3 regions of the Nonomuraea fuscirosea genome follow, and region 3 is predicted to be linked to each of the others. Evidence: riboswitches for the same ligand, from Rfam matches in the RefSeq annotation. Region 3 holds a riboswitch; each other region holds the start of a gene.

Evidence for each region. Region 3 has a riboswitch for cyclic di-AMP ahead of OIE67_RS01150 (C40 family peptidase). Riboswitches for the same ligand answer to the same signal wherever they lie in the genome.
Region 1: it holds a riboswitch for cyclic di-AMP, as region 3 does, so the genes downstream of both, OIE67_RS05505 (coiled-coil domain-containing protein) here and OIE67_RS01150 (C40 family peptidase) in region 3, are expected to answer to the same signal.
Region 2: it holds a riboswitch for cyclic di-AMP, as region 3 does, so the genes downstream of both, OIE67_RS02130 (hypothetical protein) here and OIE67_RS01150 (C40 family peptidase) in region 3, are expected to answer to the same signal.

Annotation. Positions count from the first base shown of each region.
Region 1 covers NZ_CP109074.1:1,224,180-1,231,577, forward strand. Annotated here, with positions in the region: gene OIE67_RS05485 (hypothetical protein) at 1-178, shown strand, start outside; partial or broken gene OIE67_RS05490 (DUF4158 domain-containing protein) at 341-601, opposite strand; gene OIE67_RS05495 (hypothetical protein) at 767-1,096, opposite strand; partial or broken gene OIE67_RS55355 (IS5/IS1182 family transposase) at 1,936-2,181, shown strand; gene OIE67_RS05505 (coiled-coil domain-containing protein) at 2,883-3,839, opposite strand; cyclic di-AMP (ydaO/yuaA leader) riboswitch at 3,845-3,986, opposite strand; gene galT (galactose-1-phosphate uridylyltransferase) at 4,055-5,134, opposite strand; gene OIE67_RS05515 (DeoR/GlpR family DNA-binding transcription regulator) at 5,131-5,910, opposite strand; gene OIE67_RS55360 (50S ribosomal protein bL37) at 6,067-6,144, shown strand; gene OIE67_RS05520 (nucleoside/nucleotide kinase family protein) at 6,208-6,849, opposite strand; gene OIE67_RS05525 (DUF5946 family protein) at 6,918-7,398, shown strand, end outside.
Region 2 covers NZ_CP109074.1:455,806-463,203, forward strand. Annotated here, with positions in the region: gene OIE67_RS02095 (hypothetical protein) at 1-74, opposite strand, end outside; gene OIE67_RS02100 (VOC family protein) at 192-704, opposite strand; gene OIE67_RS02105 (DUF421 domain-containing protein) at 701-1,279, opposite strand; gene OIE67_RS02110 (rod shape-determining protein) at 1,352-2,332, opposite strand; gene OIE67_RS02115 (PadR family transcriptional regulator) at 2,420-2,914, opposite strand; gene OIE67_RS02120 (MDR family MFS transporter) at 2,971-4,419, shown strand; gene OIE67_RS02125 (DUF5302 domain-containing protein) at 4,468-4,668, shown strand; cyclic di-AMP (ydaO/yuaA leader) riboswitch at 4,833-4,966, shown strand; gene OIE67_RS02130 (hypothetical protein) at 5,150-5,704, shown strand; gene OIE67_RS02135 (alpha/beta fold hydrolase) at 5,756-6,601, shown strand; gene OIE67_RS02140 (hypothetical protein) at 6,647-7,018, opposite strand; gene OIE67_RS02145 (roadblock/LC7 domain-containing protein) at 7,049-7,398, opposite strand, start outside.
Region 3 covers NZ_CP109074.1:256,501-263,898, reverse strand. Annotated here, with positions in the region: gene OIE67_RS01160 (branched-chain amino acid aminotransferase) at 1-743, opposite strand, end outside; gene OIE67_RS01155 (3-isopropylmalate dehydrogenase) at 1,030-2,076, opposite strand; cyclic di-AMP (ydaO/yuaA leader) riboswitch at 2,176-2,323, shown strand; gene OIE67_RS01150 (C40 family peptidase) at 2,504-2,911, shown strand; gene OIE67_RS01145 (ArsR/SmtB family transcription factor) at 2,987-3,958, opposite strand; gene OIE67_RS01140 (dihydrofolate reductase family protein) at 4,095-4,625, shown strand; gene OIE67_RS01135 (class I SAM-dependent methyltransferase) at 4,689-5,504, shown strand; gene serA (phosphoglycerate dehydrogenase) at 5,994-7,398, opposite strand, start outside.

The sequences.
Region 1 (7,398 bases), 970 kb from region 3:
GGATCTCGGTCATCATCGACTCCAGGCTCACGTTGCCCGGCGCGGACTTGATCAACGCCAGCAGGTCGGAGTCGGTGTCGTCATCGTCCTCGGAAGGCGCCTCACCTGCGGGATCGTGACGGTCACCGGCCCCTCGGCTGCCGCGCGGCCGGCATCGTCGATACCGACCAGCGCGTAGATGCGCTGCGTGGTCTCGGAACTCAACCGGGAGGCGATCCGTACCGACCAGGCGACCTCCGCGTTGTGCAGGGCCGAGGCCACGATCCGCGAGATCCCGTCCAGGCGCCGGCGGTTCGATCCGCTCCTCGCGCAGGTGCTTGAGCAGTTCCTCCCGGACCCGTTCAGGCCGTCGCTCGGCGTGCGCGACCTCCTCGGCCAGCCACACCGCCAGCTTCGTCGCGTCCTCCGTCGTGCAGGTACGAAAGCCCAGGTGCGTACGAATCTGATGGCGGTGGTACTCGATCGTGGAGCCGGACCACTCGTAGAAGCCGAACTCCGAGGCAGGAACCCGGACCTGCTTGGCCACGTGCTCGACCACGTCGTCCGGCAGCTCTGAACGGCCGCGCGGGAACCGGCCGTGCTGCGTGTAGAACTTCAGCAAGATCGCGAATCCGAGTCGAGTGGCGTCGCGCTTCCTGCGATCAGGTCGCGCTCTTCGTCCAGGATCGTCCAGTGCTCGACCAGATCGTCGATGTGCATTGGGGGTGTTTCATGACCGACCAGCATTGACCAGGCAAGTCACAGCAAAATCAACGCCGTTTGGGGCTCATGACACGTTTCTTACCGGCACCCCATATCGCGGCGTACGGGGCCGGAACACGCGTAGATCACGCCATTCGGCCCAGGCGGCCGCGGCTTGGAGCAGTTCGCGGCGGGGGCCGGTGATGCCTCCGATGGCTGCGAAGTCGGTGCCGCCCACGCGTTCGATCCAGAGTGTGTCCAGGATTCGCCCGTCGTGCTCCAGCACCAGGATCTCCATCTCCGATCCCGTCCCGTCGGCCTCCATCTCGGAGAGCGGTCGTCGTTGCTCGGGTGTGGCCACGGCCCTGCGGAGCAGTCGCTCACGTTCTCCGGAGAGGGGGTGCCGTACCCTCATGCCCGTCCGGAGGACTTCGGGCGACGGAACGTCCGCGATGTCAGCCACGAGAAGGGAGCGCTCCGGCCCCGGGACGAACCCCGCGGCCCGCAGCGATTCGCCGAGCAGCGGGGGGTCGTGAGCGTAAACCTTCCACTCGATTGGCTTGTGGCGCGCGGCGAAGAGGTCCTGCTAGTCGACGGATCAACTCCGCCAGGTCGTCGCCGGCTGGACCGGTGTGGTCGACGGTCCCGTGGGTGCCATAGTGGGTGCGAACCAGCGACCCGTCGCGCTCGACGACGGCCCCCATGGCAAGTCCTGCGGAACCAGGCCTCGTAACTGGCTTTCAAAGACAGACAGCAGCGTCTCGCGCACTTCGGCCACGTCATCCACCTCTACTCAGTCCTGACCACCTCATATGCCGCTCACGCATGAGGGCCGCCTCCTCGAGTGATCGGGTTCGAATCCTGCAGGAGCCAAGGCGCATATGTCCACGAGCTGGGGTAATTCAGGCCCTGAGCTCTCGACGGCCTGGCTGTTCACGACAGGAGCCGGTGCCGGTTCTTGACTCCTTGCGGCCCGTCAAGCCCGGTCGGGTGTGCGACCTGCCACGTTGCTGTAGCGGGCCCATCGCCCACCGGGGATCGTTGCCCACCGGTCGACGGTTCCCGGCGCGAGACCGAGGAGTCTGCCGATCACGGGTGGAGGGAGCTGATGGGCGTCATCGAGCAGGGCGCTATTGCGGTCGGGACGGGCCTCGATGCCGAGCTGGGTTGGGCGGCGGGACAAGCTGGTGGGGTGGAGGGGCTGGCCGGGGCGACGGTCGTCGCGATGGTGGGTGTGGCTGCGTGTGAGTCGGGCGATTCTATGACCACGACAAGTACCGCCGCCTGGTCTGGCGCACCGGTATCAAGCCCATCATCGCCCGGCGCGGCACCCCACACGGCACTGGCCTGGGCGTTCACCGGTGGGTGGTCGAGCGGACGATCGCGCTCCTGCACTGGTTCCGCCGCCTGCGCATCCGCTGGGAAATCCGCGACGACATCCACGAAGCATTCATGACCCTCGCCGCGGCGATCATCTGCTGGCGACGCCTCGTCTGCTGATCTTTCTGTTAGGACCTCTAAGTTGGAGAGGGCGGCCTGGGCGTTGTTCGTCGCGAGAATGGCCTCGCGCAGCGGCATCAGTGTCCCTGCGATGCTCCCGTCAGGCCCCGTGAGCAGGGTGTCCACGCGGACGGCGAGCATGCAACCGAAGCGCGCCGGAACATCACCGATGCCGGTGTGCCGACCACGGTCGCGCCGACCACAGATCGCGCAGGACACCTCGGGTGCCTGATAGCACGCAGGGCAGATGTCAGGGCTGATGTCAGTGGCTTTCAGCGCGACACGGCGGGATCGTCCGCAGACCCCGCAGGGGCGACGAGGACGTGCATAGCACCGGGAGCAGAGGACGCGGTTGGTGTCGCTGCGGCCGTCCGGAACCACGACGGGCGGCGCCGGCTCGCCGCAGTCGGAGCAGGTTACCTTTGCCGTGAATGCCGCGAACCGCCGCACCAGATCCACCCGCGTCTTGATCGTCGAGGCCGCCGGCAGCCGCGCCCGCTGCTGCCGCTCCCACTCCGTCAGCATCCCGGTGAACACCGCGTCCTGCGGGTGCAACGGCACCACGACACCGTCCACGAGCACCAGGTGTGCGGCACCCTCCACTGAGACCCGTTGGAGTGCGTCACCCTGCAGACCGACGACCGGCTAAAACGCCTTCTTCAAGAGCGCGAATAGCTCATCAGATGCTATTCGTCCCCTTTTCAGTTCATCGAGATGTGCACGTGGTCGTAGTGGTTCTCGGTGATGCTGCCGCGGTCGGACATTGTGCGCCAGCCCGATCCCTGGTTGATCCGCTGCTTCCAGATCACGTACTTGACGCCCAGCTTGCCCTTGTTCGCCAGCGCCCAGTCCGCGAGCCGGTCGCCGAGGGCGTTGTTGGCGGCCGACGGCATCGAGCCGCCCGTGCTCATCATGAAGTCGCAGGCCCGGCCCAGTGGGTGCTCGCCGCTGGAGCCCGCGCGGAAGCAGCCGACGGAGAACGGCAGCGCGAAGTTCTTCGCCACCTGCTCCTTCATCAGCTGGGTACGCGGGGTGATGTGCTCGGCGCCGGACGGCAACTGGGGCGCCCACGAGCCGTCGGAGTTGCGGCCCGACCCGAACGGCACCAGGTCCTTGAGCTTGTCCTCGATGTCGTCGATGAGGTCCTCGGCGTCGTCGCGCTGCTCGTCCACCGCGGCCGCGTCGGTCTTGATCTTGGTCGCCAGCGCGGCGGCCTCCTTGCTCGCCTTCACTTTGTCGTCCTTGGCCTTGGCCACGCTCTGCACGATCGCCTGCTGCTCGGCCGTCAGCTGTTCGAGCATGGCGGCGCTGCTGCCGTTCTCGGGGGTCAGGAAGACGGGCAGCGACGGATCGGCGTTCTGGTAGCGCAGGCGGGCGATCTCGGCGACCCGCTGCTGGGCCGTGACCAGCGTCTGCTCGGCGGCGGCCACCCTGGCCTTGGCCGCCTCGGCGGCCTGCTGGGCCTTGGCCAGCTCGACGCGCTTGAGATTGTACTTCTCGATGAGCTTGTCGACCTTGGTGTTGAGCTGTTTGAGCTGCGCCCGGAGCTTCGCCTCCGAGGGTTTGGGGGCCGCGGACGCCGGCATCGCCGGCATGACGGCGACGGCGGCGGCGGTGATCAGACCGATGGCAAGAGTCGCGGGGGACGAAGCCGCCACGTAGGTGTTCCTCTCCCTCTGCCGGCCGGGTTAGCTGACGGGTTCGGGCATGGGAGTGCGCCCTACCACCGAAGCGGATTCACCCCAGGTGCGGTTTCGGGTCCCCGGCTCCCGGGCCACGCGCCCGGGATTAGGCAAGCTACGGCTGTTGTGGCCGGTGCTTATGGGGATATTAGTGGTAGATCACGAGTCATGCGACCTTAAGCAGAAATCAATTAGTGATCTACCTGTGACCGAAGCATGAGCGCCGCCTCCTCCGGCAGCACGTCGTTGACGAAGGCGCCCATCGCCGACTCCGAGCCGGCCAGGAACTTCAGCTTGTTCGGCGCCCGCCGGATGCTGAACAGCTCCAGGTGCAGGTACGCCAGCTCCCTGTCCTGGCGTACGGGCGCCTGGTGCCAGGCCGAGATGTACGGCATCACCACGCCGAACAGCCCGTCGAAGGCCCGCAGCACCGAGGTGTAGAGGGGGGCGAACGCCGCCCGCTCCTCCTCCGTGAGCGCCGCCAGATCGGGCACCTGCCGGTGCGGATACACGTGCACCTCGAACGGCCAGCGGGCGGCGGCCGGCACGAAAGCCGTCCACAGCTCGTTGGCGGCCACCACCCGAGTCCCCGCCTCCCGCTCGGCGGCCAGCACGTCGGCGAAGAGGTTGCCCGGCCCCCGATGGCGGGCAGCCGCGCCGAGTTGCAGCTTGGTCTTGGGCGTGACGTACGGGTAGGCGTAGATCTGGCCGTGCGGATGCGCGAGCGTGATGCCGATCTCCTCGCCCCGGTTCTCGAAACAGAAGACCTGCTCCACGCCCTCGATCCCGGACAGCTCGGCCGTGCGGTCGGCCCACGCCTCCATGACCAGCTCCACCTGGGCGTCGGAGAGCCGGGAGAAGGAGGAGGAGTGGTCGGAGGTGAAGCACACCACCTCACACCTCCCCACACCCGGACGGACCTCACTCAGCCCGCCCACTTCCTGATAAGTCCCGAAATTTGTGGAGAAAGAGGGGAAGCGGTTCTCGAACACCACCACGTCGTAGTCGTACGACGGGATCTCCGTCGACCGCTCGTCCGTCGACGGGCACAGCGGGCACTCGGACGCGCCGCCGGTCGGCAGGAACGTCCGCGTCTGCCGGTGCCCGGCGACCGCGATCCACTCCTCGGTCAGCGGGTCGTAGCGCAACTCGGAGGCCACCGGCCGGGGGTCGAGCGGCCGCCGGTCGATCGCGCTCCTGTCGGCGTCGTCGCGCCGGTCGAAGTAGATCAGCTCTCGGCCGTCGGCCAGGTGGGTGATGGTGCGCTTCACTGCGAGCCCTCCGCGATGATCAATTGCCCGGCCCGTTCGGCCAGGTCCGTGCGTGCGTCCTCGGGCAGCCCCGCGTCGCTGATGACCACGTGGGCCTCGCTCAGCTCGGCGATGGTGCTGATGCCGACCGTGTTCCACTTCGTGTGGTCGGCCGGGACGACCAGCCGGGTCGCCGCCGTCACCAGCTCCCTGTCGGTCTCCGACTCCAGCAGGTTGGGCGTGGTGAACCCGGCCCGCACGCTCATCCCGTGCACGCCGAGGAAGAGCGTGTCCACGTGCAGCCGCCGGATCGCCGCCACCGCGACCGGCCCCACCAGCGCGTCGGACGGCGTACGCACCCCGCCGGTCAGCACCACGGTGCGATCGGCGCGCGGGTTGCGGTGGAAGACCTCCGCGACCGGGATCGAATTGGTGATCACGGTCAGGTCGGGCACGCCGATCAGATGATGGGCCAGCGCCCACGTGGTCGTCCCCGCCGACAGCGCCACGGCCGTGCCGGGCCGGACGAGGCCCGCCGCCTGCCGCGCGATGGCCTCCTTCTCTTGCTGCTGGCGGGCGGACTTGGCGGTGAAGCCCGGCTCCTCGGTCGATCCGGGGCCGAGCGCGGTCGCGCCGCCGTGCACCTTCTCCAGGAGCCCGCGTTCGGCGAGCACCTCCAGGTCCCGGCGGATCGTCATGTCGGAGACGCCGAGCTCGCGTACGAGATCGGCCACCCGGACGCCGCCGTGGCTGCGCACGCGTTCGAGAATCGCCTGCTGACGCTGCTGTGCGAGCACGCCCGCTCCTTCCAACAGATTCCACCAAATTATGACACGGAATTGTTGGGGAATGTTAGTTCGCCGGGACCACTTGCGCTGGTCAGCGCGGGGAGAGACGTTGGGAACTCATGCCCGTACCGGATCACCCGTTCTCGATCACCGGGAGGCGAGCTCATGGCCAGGCGCGCACGCAAGGGCAAGGCACGCAAGAAGAAGAAGGCGAACCACGGCAAGCGCCCTACCGCGCGATGACGGCCGGGTGGCCGCCGACCTTCCCCTTCCGAGGCGGCCACCACGGCTCTTCCCGGTGGCTGATCAGGTTCCGGCCGCGTTTTCGACCAGGACGGCCGGCCGCCGCGGATGATCGGCCCGTACGACTACGTCCGCCGTCTCCTGCGGCCGCACCTCCCGCTCGTAGCGCCGGTAGGCGGGCAGCCGCCACCTCTCGTCCTCGGGCGTGCCGCGTTCGAGCGCGCCGGGCGACAGCCACAGGTGCACGCTCACCTCGAACGCCAGCCCCCGCCCCAGCAGCAGCGTCCCGTCGAGCAGGACCACCCCGCCGGGAGCCAGCTCCTCGTACGGCACCCGGTACGCCCGGTCGATCGCGCTGTCCCACAGCGCCGGCAGCACCCGCCCCGACCCTCCTGGATCCAGCGGCTCCAGCACCTCCCTGCGCAGCGCCCCGGCGTCCAGCCAGTCGTCGTAGAAGGCGTCGGGATCCGTCCTGCCGTACTCCAGCCGGAGCGAGGCGGGCCGCAGGAAGTCGCCGGCCGACACCCGCAGCACCGGCCGCCCGCGCAGGCGCAGCGGCGCGACCAGGTCGTCGGCGAGTGACCCGGGCCGCGCGGCGGGGGCGCCGTCCACGGCCACCCGCACCCACGAACCCGGCGGTCCGGCGGAGATCAGCTCGGCCAGTTCCTCGACGAGGGCCTCACGGGAGATCGGTCGCGCACGCATCTCCCTCAGCTTACGAGCGCACGGAAAGCCTTCGACAGCGCGGCCGGGCGCCGCCTAGATTGCCCGCCATGAGTCACTGCGACTGCGGCGCGACCGCCGGCCCGCTCGGCGTCTGCGCGGACTACTACCACGAGGTGCTGTCCGAGGAGCAGCGCGACCCGGAGATGTACCGCTGGCACGCGGTCGTGGTCTGCGCCTACCTCCTGCAACATCCGCCTGCCGGCCCCGGCGCGTATCTCGACGGCCAGTACCGCCTGCTGCAGTTCTACGCCGACAAGGGCCTCGACGCCCTGACCCGCCTCCAGGCCTACCGCGTGGCCCGCAACAACCACAGAGCCCGCGTCACCGACGACCCTGGCCCGCTGGCCCCGTACGCCCCGCTTCCCGCGACCCGGCCCGCCGGCGGCTTCCGCGCCACGTTCAGCGACCTGCCCTTCCACGACGACAGCTTCCTCACGGACGGACACGCGGCGTACGGCGACCGGATCGACACCATCGCCCGCGCGACCCTGGAGACCTACGGATCCTCGCCAGCCCGGGAGACGACGA
Region 2 (7,398 bases), 200 kb from region 3:
GACGGGGCCGCGCACGCCGTCATCGCCGCGAGTCCGAAGAGCACCGCGGACAGGGCGTGACGGCGGGTGCGCACCCGCCGATCCTAGCGAAGATCACCAATCGCTAACGACCCCATCACGAAAAGATCAGCCCGCGTGCCAAGGCCGCCAAGGCGCCGACCCCCGGATCCGCGCGGCGCGGCGTGCGGCCGTCAAGGCCGCCAGCGGCGCAGGTCGCTCTCCTTCTCGTACGCCTGCGGATCCGGATAACTCACCAGCTCCACGGTCGAGCCCCAGGGCGTGCGGCAGTGGACGAACCGGTTGCGCTCGCCCGCCTCCGGCCCCGGCATCGGCACCGGCTCCGACAGCGCGCTCCCGCCCGCCTCGGTCACCAGCCGCAGCGCCTCGTCCACGTCGTCCACGTACACGGCGACGTGCTGCCAGCCCAGGTCGCACGGCAGTACGGCCTCCCCCTGCCGGGGCCCGTTGAACTCGAACAGCTCGATCCCGGGTCCGTTCGGCAGCCGCAGCATGCGCACCGCCACCTCGGCCGTCCCCTGCGGCACGCCGAGCCGCCGTTCCGTGCCCCATCCGCCCTTGGGGCCGTCCGAGCGCGGCAGGGTGTCGTAGAGCACCTCGGCGCCGAAGGCGCGGGCGAAGAACTCGGTCGCCGCGTCGAGGTCGGGCACGGTCACCCCGACGTGGTCGATGCCGCGTGCGGTCATGCGCCACCTCCTGTCCTGGCCAGCGCGTCGAGCTTGCGTTCGATGCGGTCGAGCCGGGCGCGCAACTCGTCGACGTCGCCGCGCTCGGCGTTCTCCTCCTCAGGGCGCAGCCGGACGAGCACCGCGCCGCCGGGCTCCAGGCGCACGAGCCGTGTGTCGGCCACGCTCGTACCGCCCCTGAGCTGGATCGTCACGTCCAGATCGGCCTGACGCAGGCCCAGCCGCCGCAGCGCGCGGGTCAGGTACCGCCCGTCGCGGGCCAGCACGACCGGGCCGCCCTCCACGAGCTTGCCGGCCATCGGTACGGCGGCGGCCAGGTGCACCACCACGGCGTTGACCGCCATCAGGATCACCACCCCGGCCAGGCCGCCGGCCAGCGAATTGTCCGGGCCGATGATCGCGTTCTGGACGACGTTGCTCATCAGCAGCATGACCACGAAGTCGAAGTTGTTGAGCTGGGCGATGCCACGCTTGCCGCCGATCCGCAGCAGCGCGGCCACGGCGAGATAGACGACGACGGTCCTGATGGCCTTGTCGGCGAGCGAGACGCCCGTATGGAACAGGTCGTCCGTCATGGACGCCCCCGAAGCCGCCGGAACGGGTCGTCCGTCATGGACGCCCCCGAAGCTGCCGGAACGGGTCACCCGTCATAGACGCCCCCGGAGCCTCCCGATCGGCCCCAGTTCGTCCACGCACCGCCCCAGCCCGAGTGCCACGGCCTCCAGCGGGCGCTCCGCCCGGCGTACCGGCATGCACAGGGTCTCGCGCAGCCGCCGGCCGAGCCCGCGCAGCAGCGCGCCGCCGCCGACCAGCACCGCGCCGCGCACCCCGAGGTCGGCGGTCAGCTCGGCCGGGCAGCGCTCGACGGTCTCCATCGCCGTGCGCACGATCGACTCGATCGGCTGCGCGGCGGCCTCGAAGATCCGCTCCACGGGCAGCGCCAGCTCGCGCTCGCGCCCCGTGTCGGGGTCGCGGGCGTGCACCATGATCTGCCGGTCCCCGCCGCCCGCGCGGCGCTTGGCCGACTCGGCCTCGGTCTCGTCGAGCAGCAGCCCGTGCTCGCGCTCGACGAAGCGGGCGATGGCCCGGTTGACGGCCTGCCCTCCGTACGGCACCGAGCCGGCCGCCACCACCGACTCCCCGGACAGCACCGCGACCCGCGCCGCGTCGCGGCCGATGTCGATCACCATGTGCCCGGCGCAGTCCGTCAGCTCCATCCCCGCCCCCAGCGCGGCGGCCAGGGCGTGCGGGACGAGCTGCACCGTCCGCGCCTCCGCCTCGTAGGCGATGTCGCGCAGCGCGGCCCGGTCGATCGGGGTGGAGTCGGAGGGCAGCGCCATGATCACCCGCGGCCGGGCGTACGGATGCCAGTGCACCTTGCGCAGGAAGTGCCGGATCATGCGCCGGGCCAGCTCGGTGTCGGCGGGCAGCCCGCCGCTGACCGGCCAGCACGTACGCCCGCCCCCGCCGAGCGCGGCGGCTTCGGCGCCGTACCCGATGACCTTGCCCGTCCGGCCGTCGCACATGACGGCGGAGGGCTCGTCGAGCACGATGCCCTTGCGTCTGGCGTAGATTCGCGTGCTCGCGGCTCCCAGATCCATCGCGAGGTCACGGCCGAGGAGTCTCATTGGGGTATCCCTTTCCTGGACCGCTCCAACGCAACACCAGGAACGTAACGGAACCCCTTTACCCTGAGGCCGCGAAGCCGCCGGAGATCAGGGGCGGCGGAGGGCGGTGAGGGTTTCGTCGGCCCATTCGAGGCCGGCCCTGGCCTGCGCGATCCCCAGGTTGAGCGCGTACTGGCCGAAGACCCCGGCCGGTTTGCAGTCCAGCGACGCCAGCCGTTCCGCGAAGCCCGCCCTGATGCGTTCGATTACCTCGATCGCCTCGTCCCGCTCCAGCAGCGGCAGCAGGAACGCCTGCAACGCGATCTCGCTGCGGATCGTGGACGCCGGCACGTGCTCGACCATCCATCCGCGCAGCTGACGCCGCCCCTCCTCGGTGACCGTGTACGTCTTGCGCCCTCGCGCGCCCTCCGCCTCGGCCCGCACGAGCCCGTCGGCGGCCATCTTGACCAGCTCCGGATAGATCTGGGTGTGCCCGGCCTGCCAGACGTGGTTGAGCGAGAGCTCGAACTTCTTGGTGAGGTCGTAACCGCTCGCCGGGCCGACGGCCGACAGCAGCCCGAGCAGCGCGATCCGTAGGGACATGACCGCCAGCATAGCGACGGCTTGACATGTAAGCTCTTACATATCACTCTTCACATGTGAATACTGACACGAAGCCGGACGGGCTCGTCCTCCTCGCCGCGCTCGGCGGGATGTTCCTGGCGATGCTGGACCAGACGATCGTGGGCACGGCGCTGCCGCGCATCACCACGGAGCTCGGCGGCAGCACGCTCTACACCTGGGTCGTGACCGCCTACCTGCTGACGTCCACGGTCACGGTGCCGCTCTACGGCAGGCTCTCCGACCAGCACGGCAGGAAGCCGCTGCTGCTGATCGGCATGGTGGTCTTCGTGGCGGGCTCGGCGCTGTGCGGGGCGGCGCAGGACATGGGGCAGCTCATCGCGTTCCGCGTGTTGCAGGGGCTGGGGGCCGGCGCGCTGCTGCCGCTGTCGATCGCGCTGGTGATGGAGATGTTCCCGCCGAGCAGCGGCAACGGCGGCCGCGTGCAGGGGGCGCTCGGCGGCGTGATGGGGCTGACGTTCCTGGCGGGGCCGTTCCTCGGCGGGCTGTTCACCGACCAGGCGAGCTGGCGCTGGGCCTTCTACGTGAACGTGCCGCTGGGGCTCGCGCTGATCGCCGTCGTCGTGCTGCGGCTGCCGAACCGGCGGGGGACCGGCGGCGGGCGTCCCGACTACGCGGGCATCGCGGTCTTCACCGTGGCCATCAGCGCGCTCCTGCTCGGGCTGACGGAGAAGGGCATGGACGGCCACACGTGGACCGACACCGCCGTGGCCGGGCCGATCGGGTTCGCGCTGGCGTCGCTGGTGGTGTTCGTGCTGGTGGAACGGCGGGCGGCCGATCCGATCATGCCCATGGGCCTGTTCGCGAACCGGACGTACACGCTGGTCATGGTGACCTCCTTCTTCACGGCCTTCTGCATGTACGCCGGCGTCGTCTTCCTGCCCCGCTACTTCCAGGAGGCGCTGCGGTTCAGCGCCACCGAGTCGGGCCTGCGGATCTACCCGCTGACGCTGGCGATGGTGCTGGGCAGCGTGCTCATGGGCGCGCTCATGTCCAGGACGGGCCGGTACAAGCCGTGGCTGGTCGCCGCGCCGTTCCTGCTGGCGGCCGGGGCGCTGCTCTGCCTGAACCTGAGTGTGGACAGCGGCGGCCTGGCGCTGGCCCTGTGGATGCTGCCGCTGGGGCTCGGGATGGGCCCGATGTTGTCGGGCCTGACCGTGGCCGCGCAGCAGTCGGTCGACCCGGGTCAGCTGGGCACGGCCTCGGCCAACCTCACCTTCTTCCGCCAGATCGGCGGCTCCGTGGCGCTGGCCGTCGGCGGCACCCTCTACACCTCGGAGGTCGCCGCGAGCGCTCCCCTCCACGGGGCGGCCGCGGCCCACGCCTCGGCGGCCGCGCTGGTCGTCCCCGCGCTCGGGATCGCGGGGGCCGTGATCGCGCTGGTGGCGCTGGTGGCGCTGCCCAACCGGCGGCTGCGGCCGCCTTCTGTGCCACAAGGCAAGGTCGAGGCCGGTTTCGCGTCGTAAGCGGTGTCATGCGAAGCTGTGACTGTCCCCAACACCTTGGAGGTCCTCATGGCGGATACACCGGAGCCGGAAGTCAGCGAAACTCCCGAGGACGAGATGAAGCGCAAGTTCCGTGAGGCACTGGAGCGCAAGCGCAACCAGGCTGCGGGCGCGGGCGCGGGTGGCAGGGGCGTCGACCCTTCGAAGATCCACGGGGCGCACGGTCCGGCTGCGAGTAAGAGATCGTTCAGGCGCAAGAGCGGCGGCTGAGGCGAAAAATCCGAGGGGGTACGGCATGCCCGTGCCCCCTTCTTCATTCCCTGACGAAGGTAGATCTTTCGACCGGTTTGTGATGGAACGTTTGCGTATGTCCGTTTGCATAGTTAGAGTAACGGCCATTACCAGCCGGTGACCTAGTCCTTACCCACAGGGACAGCCGACTGGCGCCGAATCCCGAACCCAGGGAACCGGGGACCCACCTCATGGGGTGAATCCGGCCACCACGCCGGTAGGGCATCTCCACGCCCGAACCCGTCAGCTAACCCGGTAGGTGTGATGGAGAGGACGAATCACCCCATGCAGCAGCGCGTCGTACCCCCGGACCGCATGCCGGCCGCCTACTAGAGCGGCCCCCTTCTCCCAAGGCTCGTCAATTTGCGCCCCGCGTAGCGACGTCAGGTGATTTTCCCCGCTACGTGCCATTCCCCCATGGGCGCAACTCCCTGTCCCCTCGCGAAGGGTTTACCTTTTCATGTCTGCCCGTTCTGGCCTGCGTTCCCTCACCCTCCTCACCGCAATCGCCATCGGTACGCTGACCATCGCCGGCCCGGCCGCTCACGCCGAGACCGGCACGGACGAGAAGGTCCTGCTCAAGGGCTCCACCACGGCCTCGTACTTCTGGGACGACGCCTCCGGCCGCGCCGGCGACACCGGCCTGCCCGCCAGTGGAAAGCCCATGCAGAAAGGGCTGGCCGCCAGCCCCAGCTGGCCCCTCCTGACCGAGGGGTACGTGATGTACAAGGGCAAGAAGATGCCCTTCTTCGTGGGCGACCGCGGCCCCGGCGAGCCCTCCAACCGCGGCATCATGCTCGACCTCGACGCCAAGACCTTCGCCGAGCTGACCGGCGGCCGGTTCAACTCCAGCACGCTGGGCGTGGACGGCGTCGGCGGCCAGGGACACATCGAGATCGACTACGTCATCACCAAGTGGGGCGACGGCATGGGCAAGAAGAATTACCCGGTCCCCTTCTCGACCGGCGCGTGGGGCGAGCGTGACCGCAACCCGGCCACCCCGCCGCAGAACTGACCCGGACGCCCACCTTTGCGGAGTCAGGACCAGAATGTCATTCTGGTCTCCGTGACCAACCGCGCAGCCGCGAACGGCATCGACATCGCCTACGAGAGCTTCGGCTCACCGCAGGGCCGGCCCCTGCTCCTCATCATGGGCCTGGGCGCCCAAATGATCCAATGGGACGAAGGGCTCTGTGAGCTCCTCGCGGAGCAGGGGCACCACGTCGTCAGGTACGACAACCGCGACGTGGGGCTGTCCACCCACTTCCACGACGCGGGCGTGCCCGCGGCGGGAGCCCCCGCCCCCTACCTGCTGGACGACCTGGCCGACGACGCCGCGGCCCTCATGGACGTGCTCGGCTGGCCGTCCGCCCACGTGGTGGGGGCCTCGATGGGCGGGATGATCGCCCAGGCGCTGACCATCCGCCATCCCGGGCGGGTGCTGACCCTGACCTCGATCATGTCGACCCCCAATCCGTCCGTCGCCCCGCCCACGGAGGCGGCCTCCTCGGCGCTCATGGGCCGGCCGCCCGCCGACCGCGAGACGGCGCTGGAGCAGGCGGTGGAGCGGTGGGCGGTGATCGGCTCGCCGGGCTACGAGCTGGACCGCGAGCGGATCGTCGAGCTGGCCGGGCGCGCCTTCGACCGCAGCTTCGACCCGGCGGGCACGGCCAGGCAGTTCGCCGCCATCATGGCCTCGGGCGATCGTACGGAGGGGCTGAAGGGGGTCCGCGTGCCGACGCTGGTGCTGCACGGCGAGGCCGACCCGCTCGTGCCCGTGGCCGGCGGCCGGGCGACGGCGGCGGCCGTCCCGGGAGCGCGGCTGGTGACCTACCCCGGCATGGGGCACGACCTGCCGCGCGAGCTCTGGCCCGCCTTCGCCGCGGAGATCACCAAGCTCACCTCCGCCTGAGCCGGCGGGCGGTGGCCCGCGCCCCGGGCGCGGGCCACGGCGCGCTCAGATCTCCAGCTTCTCCTCGATGCCGCGCAACTGGTGCCGCGCCAGCGCCAGGTTGGCGCGCGAGCGGTCGAGCGCGAGGTAGAGGAACAGCCCCTTGCCGCCGCGCCCCGTGATCGGGCGGATGATGTGGTACTGGGTGCCCAGCGTGATGAGAATGTCCTCGATGGTCTCCTTGAGCCCGAGCGAGTCCATCGTGCGGAGCTTGGCCTTGACCACCTCGGTGTTGCCGGCCGCGGCGATCTGGAGGTCGAGGTCCTTGGAGCCGCCGAGCGTGCCCAGCGCCATGCCGCTGCCGTGATCGACGATGGCCGCGCCGATCGTGCCGTCGATGCTCATCATCTCCTTGAGGGAGACGTCCATTCCAGCCATGTCTCGTTTCTCCTTTCTGACGGGTTCGGTTCAGTGCTTGCGTGCTGCGACGGCGGCCACCGCGGCGGCCGTCTTCCTGCCCTCGAGCCGCAGCAGCCCGACGTTCGCGCCGGGTCCGGCCAGGACCGTGAGGACGATGGTGGGGCCGGCGGCGTAGAAGGCCACGAAGCCGGCGGTGCCGGAGATGAGCGTCTCCTCCAGGGCTCCCCGGCCGGTGATGACCAGCATCCGGCTGCTCATCGCGAGCAGCGCCGCAGACAGTGCCGCGACCTGCTCGCTGGTACGGCTCTCCAGGTCGCAGGCGATCGGCAGGCCGTCCACCGTGCAGGCGACGCTGCCGCTCACGTCCGGCGTACGCTCGCGGAGGAGCGTCATCTCCT
Region 3 (7,398 bases):
AACAGGTTCATCCCGCCCATCTCCTCCACGTAGCGGTGCTCGTGGGCGTCCAGCCAGACCACCTGGTCGCAGCCGTTCTCCACCGCCTGCCGCTGCGCGACGAAGGCCGCGGCGTAGTTGCCGCCGCACTTGGCGAAGCCGGTGCCGCCGGGGGCGGCCCTGGTGTACTCGGTGGACAGCCAGACGGAGACGGGCTTGATGCCGCCGGTGAAGTACGAGGCCGCCGGCGAGGCGATGACCATGTACTTGTAGGTCTTCGACGGGTAGTTGACGCCCAGCCCCGCCTGGGTGGCGATCATGAAGGGGCGCAGGTAGAGGCTGTGCCCCTCGGTGGTGGGCACCCACTCCTTGTCGGTCTGGACGAGCAGCTCCAGCGAGTCGACGAAGGTCTCCTCGGGCAGTTCCGGCATGGCCATGCGCGCGGCGGAGCGGTTGAAGCGGGTGGCGTTCGCGTAGGGGCGGAAGGTCACGATCGACCCGTTGAGCTGGCGGTAGGCCTTGAGCCCCTCGAACAGCTCCTGCGCGTAGTGGAAGACCGCGGTGGCCGGGTCGAGCTGGAGCGGCCCGTACGGCAGCAGCCGGGCGTCGTGCCAGCCCTGGCCCTCGGTGTAGTCGATCGAGATCATGTGATCGGTGAAGGTCTGCCCGAAACCGGGGTCCGTCAGTACCTGCTCCCGCTCGGCCGCGGTGCGAGCGTGGTCGGATAGCTGCACGTCGAAGCTGAGCTTCTGAGCGATGGTCATGACGGCGGTCCTTCTCTCTGCGGTCTACCGAAAATCTACCGAAATCTAGCGGATGTACGGGATCTGCTTGCTGACTGCGGCCCCGCCGCGGTGAGCGGCCATGCCCGTAAGGGCAGTCCGTACTTCCTATTGTCTCGCCATATGGGATAGCAAGGGGCCAAAGGGATGATTAGTCCTTTTGACACTGAGCGCTGCACGCGTGGCCGCCGGAACCCGAACCCGCACACGAAAAAGCGCCCGGCAGTCCTCCTCGGACCGCCAGGCGCTTGATCGGGGCTAGGCGGTCCTAGCCGGATACTCGCGCGGTGATGTCGTCGCCGATCTCGTGCGTGGTGCGACCGGCCCAGCCGGCCAGGCGCTCGACGATGTCGTCGGCGACCGCCTGCTCGACCTTGGCCGCCTCGGCGCGCAGGCCGAGGTGGTCGAGGAGCATGGCGACGGACAGGATGGTCGCGGTGGGGTCGGCCTTGCCCTGGCCGGCGATGTCGGGCGCGCTGCCGTGCACCGGCTCGAACATGCTGGGCGCGGTCCGCTCCGGGTTGATGTTGCCACTGGCGGCCAGGCCGATGCCGCCGGCGATGGCCGCGCCGAGGTCGGTGATGATGTCGCCGAACAGGTTGTCGGTGACGATCACGTCGAAGCGCTCGGGCTGGGTGACGAAGAACATCGAGGCCGCGTCGATGTGGCTGTAGTCGGTGGTGACCTCGGGGTATTCCTCGGCCACCCGGTTGACCGTGCGCTGCCACAGGTCGCCGGCGTAGGACAGCACGTTCGTCTTGTGGACGAGCGTGAGCTTCTTGCGCGGCCGCGACTTGGCCTGCTCGAACGCGTAACGCACCACGCGCTCGACGCCGTGGGCGGTGTTGAGCGACTCCTGGGTGGCGATCTCGTGCGGCGTGCCCCGCCGCATGACCCCGCCGGTGCCGGCGTAGAGGCCCTCGGTGCCCTCGCGGACGACGATCATGTCGATGTCCTCGGTGGGCGTGTCGGCCAGCGGCGTCTCCACGCCGGGGAACAGCTTGACCGGGCGCAGGTTGACGTAGTGGTCGAAGGTGAACCGCAGGCGCAGCAGCAGGTCGCGCTCAAGGATGCCGGGCGGCACGCTGGGGTCGCCGATGGCGCCGAGCAGGATCGCGTCGAAGCCGCGCAGCTCCTCCAGCACCGAGTCGGGCAGCGTCTCGCCCGTGCGGTGGTAGCGTGCGGCCCCCAGGTCGTAGTGGGTGGGCTCGATCTTGGTGCCCACCGCCTCCAGGACCTTGAGTCCTTCGGCGACGACCTCGGTGCCGATGCCATCCCCGGGGATGACGGCCAAGCGGATGTTACGCGACTCCATGGGCGGTACCTTACCGGCTCGTCTCGTCTGACGAACACACCATCTCAACTTCCGGACGTCCGATTTTTGGGGGTTTACTACCTTTTGACCCATTCGCTAGAGTCCATCGGGCCTAATCCACGCAGCCGCTGCGTGGAGCCGGGGACCCATCTCTCCCCCAGGGGCGAATCGGCGCCCAGCGCGCCGTAGGGCTGTCTTCCAGGCCCGAGCCCGTCAGCTAACCCGGCCGGCCTCATGGAAGGACAGTGCTCTGTCTCGTATCGCCATCGTCCTGGCGGCGGCCGCCGCCGGACTATTCCTGGCCACCCCAGCAGCCCAGGCAGCAACCGACGACGACGACACCACCACCCTGACCGGCGCCGAGATCAAGCGCATCCAGGAGAAGCAGACCCCCGCTCCGCCCTGGAAGGTCGCGATCAGATACGCCATGGACAAGCGCGGCACCCCGTACGTATGGGGCGGCGCGAGCAGACAGGGATACGACTGCTCGGGGCTCATGCTCCGGGCCTACGAGGCGGCCGGGATCGAACTCCCGCGCACCGCCAGCGAACAGTACGGGGCGTTCTCCAGGAAGATCTCCTGGGACCACCTCAAGCCCGGCGACCTGGTCTTCTTCAGCGGCCTCGGCCACGTGGGCATGATCTCCAAACCCGGCTACATGGTGCACTCCCCCCACACGGGCGACGTGGTCAAGGAGGAGAAGCTCTCCGACTGGCGCAGGCAGGCGTTCGTCGGTGCGGTCCGGCCGGACCGCGCGGGCGTACGCCAGTGGAAGCACGTGCTCGAACAGCGTGAGGAGTCCGGCCCCGCCCCGCTCACCGCCTCCGTGTTGTGAGCCGGGGCTAGACGGCGGGTGGGCGGCGGCCGCGCGGGGCCGCCGCCCACCCGCACACCCCCCCGGCCCGCGGGATCAGCCGTCCAGCAGAGCCTGGGCACGCGGGGTGCGGACGTAGAGCACGGACCTGCCGACGCGGTGCTTGGTGACCAGGCCGGCCGACAGCAGCAGGGTGAGCTGCTCGGAGACGCTGGCGGAGGCCAGGCCGGTGCGGCGGGACAGGTCGGTGGTGGAGGCGGGGGCGTCGAGCTCGCCCAGCAGCAGCGCGCGGGAGCGGCCGACGACCGCGGCCAGCGCGCCGGGGGCGGGCGCGGCGCCGCGTTCCCACAGCGTGGCGATGGCGCGGACCGGGTAGGTGATGGCCACCTGGCCCGGGGAGTCGGTGCGGTAGAGGAATCCGGGCCAGACGAAGATGGACGGGGCCAGCAGCAGGCCCTCGCCGTTCAGCGTCCTGGACCACTCCGCCGGGCGGCGCTCCAGGTAGAGGGTGCGGCCTTCCCAGCGGATCGCCGGGTGCAGGTCCGCGAACACCCCGGCGGGGCCGAGTTCGGCCAGTCGCCGGGCCCGATGGAGCAGGTCGCCTTCGAGCAGGGTGCGCATACGCGGCCAGTGCGGCGCCATGGCCAGCCGCCAGTAGGTCTCGATGGCGTCCACCAGCCGGTCGAGGCCGGCGGCCGGATCCCGGTACAGCTCCATGGCACGCCCGGTCAACGAGCCGGGTGTCTCGTCCGCCATGCGGTCGAGGTCCGCGCGGATGATCTCGTGGGGGGTCGCACGCAGCATCGCCAGTTCGCCGGCCAGGTCAGGGAGCGGGCTGGTGGGGACGGGGCACAGGAAGTCGGGGATGTACGAGCCGCCGGGAACGAGGTCGAGCAACGGGGCCAGCTCGCCGCCGAGCCGGGCGCCCACCTGCTTGAACCACGGCAGATGCAGGACGCGCCCGGCGGGGGTGCGCAGGGCGTGGACGCCGGTGGAGACCTCCCTGAGCGGGGAGTACGCGAACCTGATCGAGGTCAGGTCATGGACGGAGAACGTCACGGTGAGCATGCCCGACTCCCCCCATGGATTCGGCTGCCGCCGAATCTATCGCGGAGACCCGTGCCCCGGCCACACCATGGGACACACGACGGGCTCGCCCCACCGCCCAAGTGATCGACCCAAGTGATCGAGCAGGAGAACTCACATGCGCAAGGTCGTGCTCTACCACCTCATGTCCCTCGACGGCATCGCGTACGAGGAGGGCGACTGGCTCGCCGACGACGGCCCCCAGCTGATCGCCTACCTCAACCGGGTCATCGCCACCCAGGACGACGTCCTGCTGGGACGCGGAACCTACGACTACTGGGCCGGCCACTGGCCCACCTCGGACTTCCAGCCGTTCGCCGGCTTCATCAACGCCACCCGCAAGCACGTGCTCACCTCCGGCACGCCCGCCCTGTCATGGGCCGGCTCCACCTTCGTCGCCACTCCCGCGCCCGAGTACGTCACCGCGCTCAAGCAGGAGACGGGCGGCGACATCGGCATCCACGGCAGCATCGACCTGACCCGGTCGCTGATGCGGGCCGGGCTCGTCGACGAGCTGCGGCTGGTCGTCGCGCCGGCGGTGGTGGGCCAGGGCAGGCGGGTGTTCGACGGCGAGGAGGTCCGGTCGTGGCAGCTGACCGAGGTCGAACGCGGCAAGAACGGCACCTTGTTCCTCGACTACAGCCGCTGAAGGTCCCGGGCCACAGCCGCCGGGATCGCCTCGCCCGCCGCCCGGCGGACGTAGCGTGAAGGCATGTCGCCGGAGAAGGTGCACCTGACGGAGGAGAAGGCCACTCTCCTCGCCACCCTGTACGGCAGGGCGCTGGACGCCCGGTCCCCGCACCCGATCCTCGGTGACGATCTGGCCGCCGAGACGGCCGGCCGGATCGACCACGACTTCGGCGGGGTGGGCATGAACGCGGGCAGCGCCGCCGCGGTCGCGCTCAGGGCGCGGTTCCTGGACAGGTGGGCCGCCGGGTTCCTCGACGCCCATCCCAAGGTCACCGTGCTGCACCTGGGCTGCGGGCTCGACACCCGCGTGCACCGGCTCGACCCGCCGGACTCCGTCCGCTGGTACGACGTGGACCATCCCGAGGTGGTCGAGCTGCGCCGGCGGCTGTTCCCCGAGCGCAGGGCCTACGCCACGGTCGGGACGTCGGTCACCGACCTGGCCTGGCTGGAGCGGATCCCCGCCGACGCCCCCGCGCTGGTCGTGGCCGAGGGCCTGCTCTACTACCTGGACCCGGACGGTGGCCGGGCGCTGCTGCGGGCGATCGTGGACCGGTTCCCCAGCGGTCTGTTCGTCTTCGACGCGCTGAGCCGGTTCGGGCTGCGGCTGCAGCGGTTCAACAAGCCCGTGCGGAAGGCCGGGGCCACGATGCACTGGGGCATCGACGGCCCCGCCGAGCTGCTGGCGATCCATCCGGGCCTGCGCTGCCTGTCGGCCGTGAGCGCGTTCGACATCGACGGGTTCGACCTGCTGTCGCCCGCGCACCGCGCCGTGGCCAGGATCGCCTCGCTGGTGCCGGGGATGCGGAGGACCGCGACGTTCTACCGGCTGGAGTTCTGAGGACTCCGCGTCCGGCCGGCCGGACGTGCGCGGGGCGCCCGCGTGCTACCGGCTGGAGTTCTGCGGGGCGCCGCCGTTGTCACGCCGGTCCAGCGCCATCTGCACGGCCTCGACCGCCTCGTCCTCGTGGTCGTCGGCACGGTTCCAGGCATACATCTCGTACATCTCACTCATCTCATTTCGCGGACGTCGTTCGACTGGGAAGCCGGACTCCGGTCGGGAATCCGACCGGGCCTGATCTCGTGGTCCGGGTCACGGACCGGACGAAGGGACTTATCGGCCGACGCACACGCCGCACACCGCGGCGAGTCGTCGACCTGCCCTAACAGGCCCCGCCGCGGCAGGTAATAAGTACGAGAACCTGGCGCATTACCGGTAAGAGTACCTGAGCATACTGCTCGGATGTCCTACTATCTCGCATCGTGAGACAAGAAAGGCCGTCCCGTGAAACGGAACGGCCTTCCCCACTGATCGGACGAGGCGGGTGTGTCAGTCCTCCAGGTCCACCGAGCGACCGCTCTCGGCGCCGATCTCGGCGCCGATCTGCTCGACGACCTCGGCCGGGATGGCCGAGTCGACGGTCAGCGCGATGAGCGCCTTGCCGCCCTTGACGTCACGGGCCACCTGCATCGAGGCGATGTTGATGCCGTGCTCGCCGAGGAGGCGGCCCACCACGCCGACGATGCCGGGGCGGTCGGCGTAGGTGAGGAAGCAGAGGTGAGCCGTCGGCTCGATCTCCATCTCGTAGCCGTTGACCTCGACGATCTTGGTGATCTGCCGGGGGCCGGACAGCGTGCCCGAGACCGAGACCGTGCGGCCGTCGGCCAGCACGCCGCGCACGGTCACCACGTTGCGCCAGTCGGGGCTCTCGGCGCTGGTCACCAGCTCGACGGCGATGCCGCGGTCCTTGGCCAGCAGCGGCGCGTTGACGTAGGTGACCTGCTCCTCGACCACGTCGGCGAAGACGCCCTTGAGCGCGGCCAGCTCGATCACCCGGACGTCCTGGGCGGCGATCTCGCCGCGCACCTCGACGTCGAGCTTGGTGGCGACCTCGCCCGCCAGCGCGGTGAAGACCCGGCCGAGCTTCTCGGCCAGCGGCAGGCCCGGCTTGACGTCCTCGGCCACGGCGCCGCCCTGGACGTTGACGGCGTCCGGCACGAACTCGCCCGCGAGCGCCAGCTTCACGCTGCGCGCGACCTGGGTGCCGGCCTTCTCCTGGGCCTCGTGGGTGGAGGCGCCCAGGTGCGGCGTGACGACGACCTGGTCCAGCTCGAACAGCGGGCTGTCGGTGCACGGCTCCTTGGCGAACACGTCCAGGCCGGCTCCCGCGACCCGGCCCTCCTTGATCGCCGAGTAGAGCGCGGCCTCGTCCACGATGCCGCCGCGGGCGACGTTGATGATGCGCACGTTCGGCTTGACCTTGTGCAGCGCCTCGTCGCCGATGATGCCCAGGGTCTCCTTGGTCTTCGGCAGGTGCACCGTGATGAAGTCGGCCTGCTTGAAGACCTCGTCGAGGCTCACCAGCTTCACGCCGAGCTGCGCGGCGCGGGCGGGCGGCAGGTAGGGGTCGTAGGCGATGATCTCGACGCCGAACGGCTGCAGCCGCTGCGCCACGAGCTGACCGATCTTGCCGAAGCCGAGGATGCCGACGACCTTCTCGTCCAGCTCGACACCGGTGTACTTGGACCGCTTCCACTCGCCGTTCTTCAGCGCGGAGTGCGCCTGGGCCGTGTTGCGGGCGCTGGCCAGGACGAGGGCGACGGTCTGCTCGGCGGCGCTGGTGATGTTGGAGGTCGGCGCGTTGACGACCATGACACCGGCCTTGGTCGCCGCCTCGACGTCGACGTTGTCGAGACCGACGCCGGCGCGGGCGACGACGCGCAGCTTGGGGGCC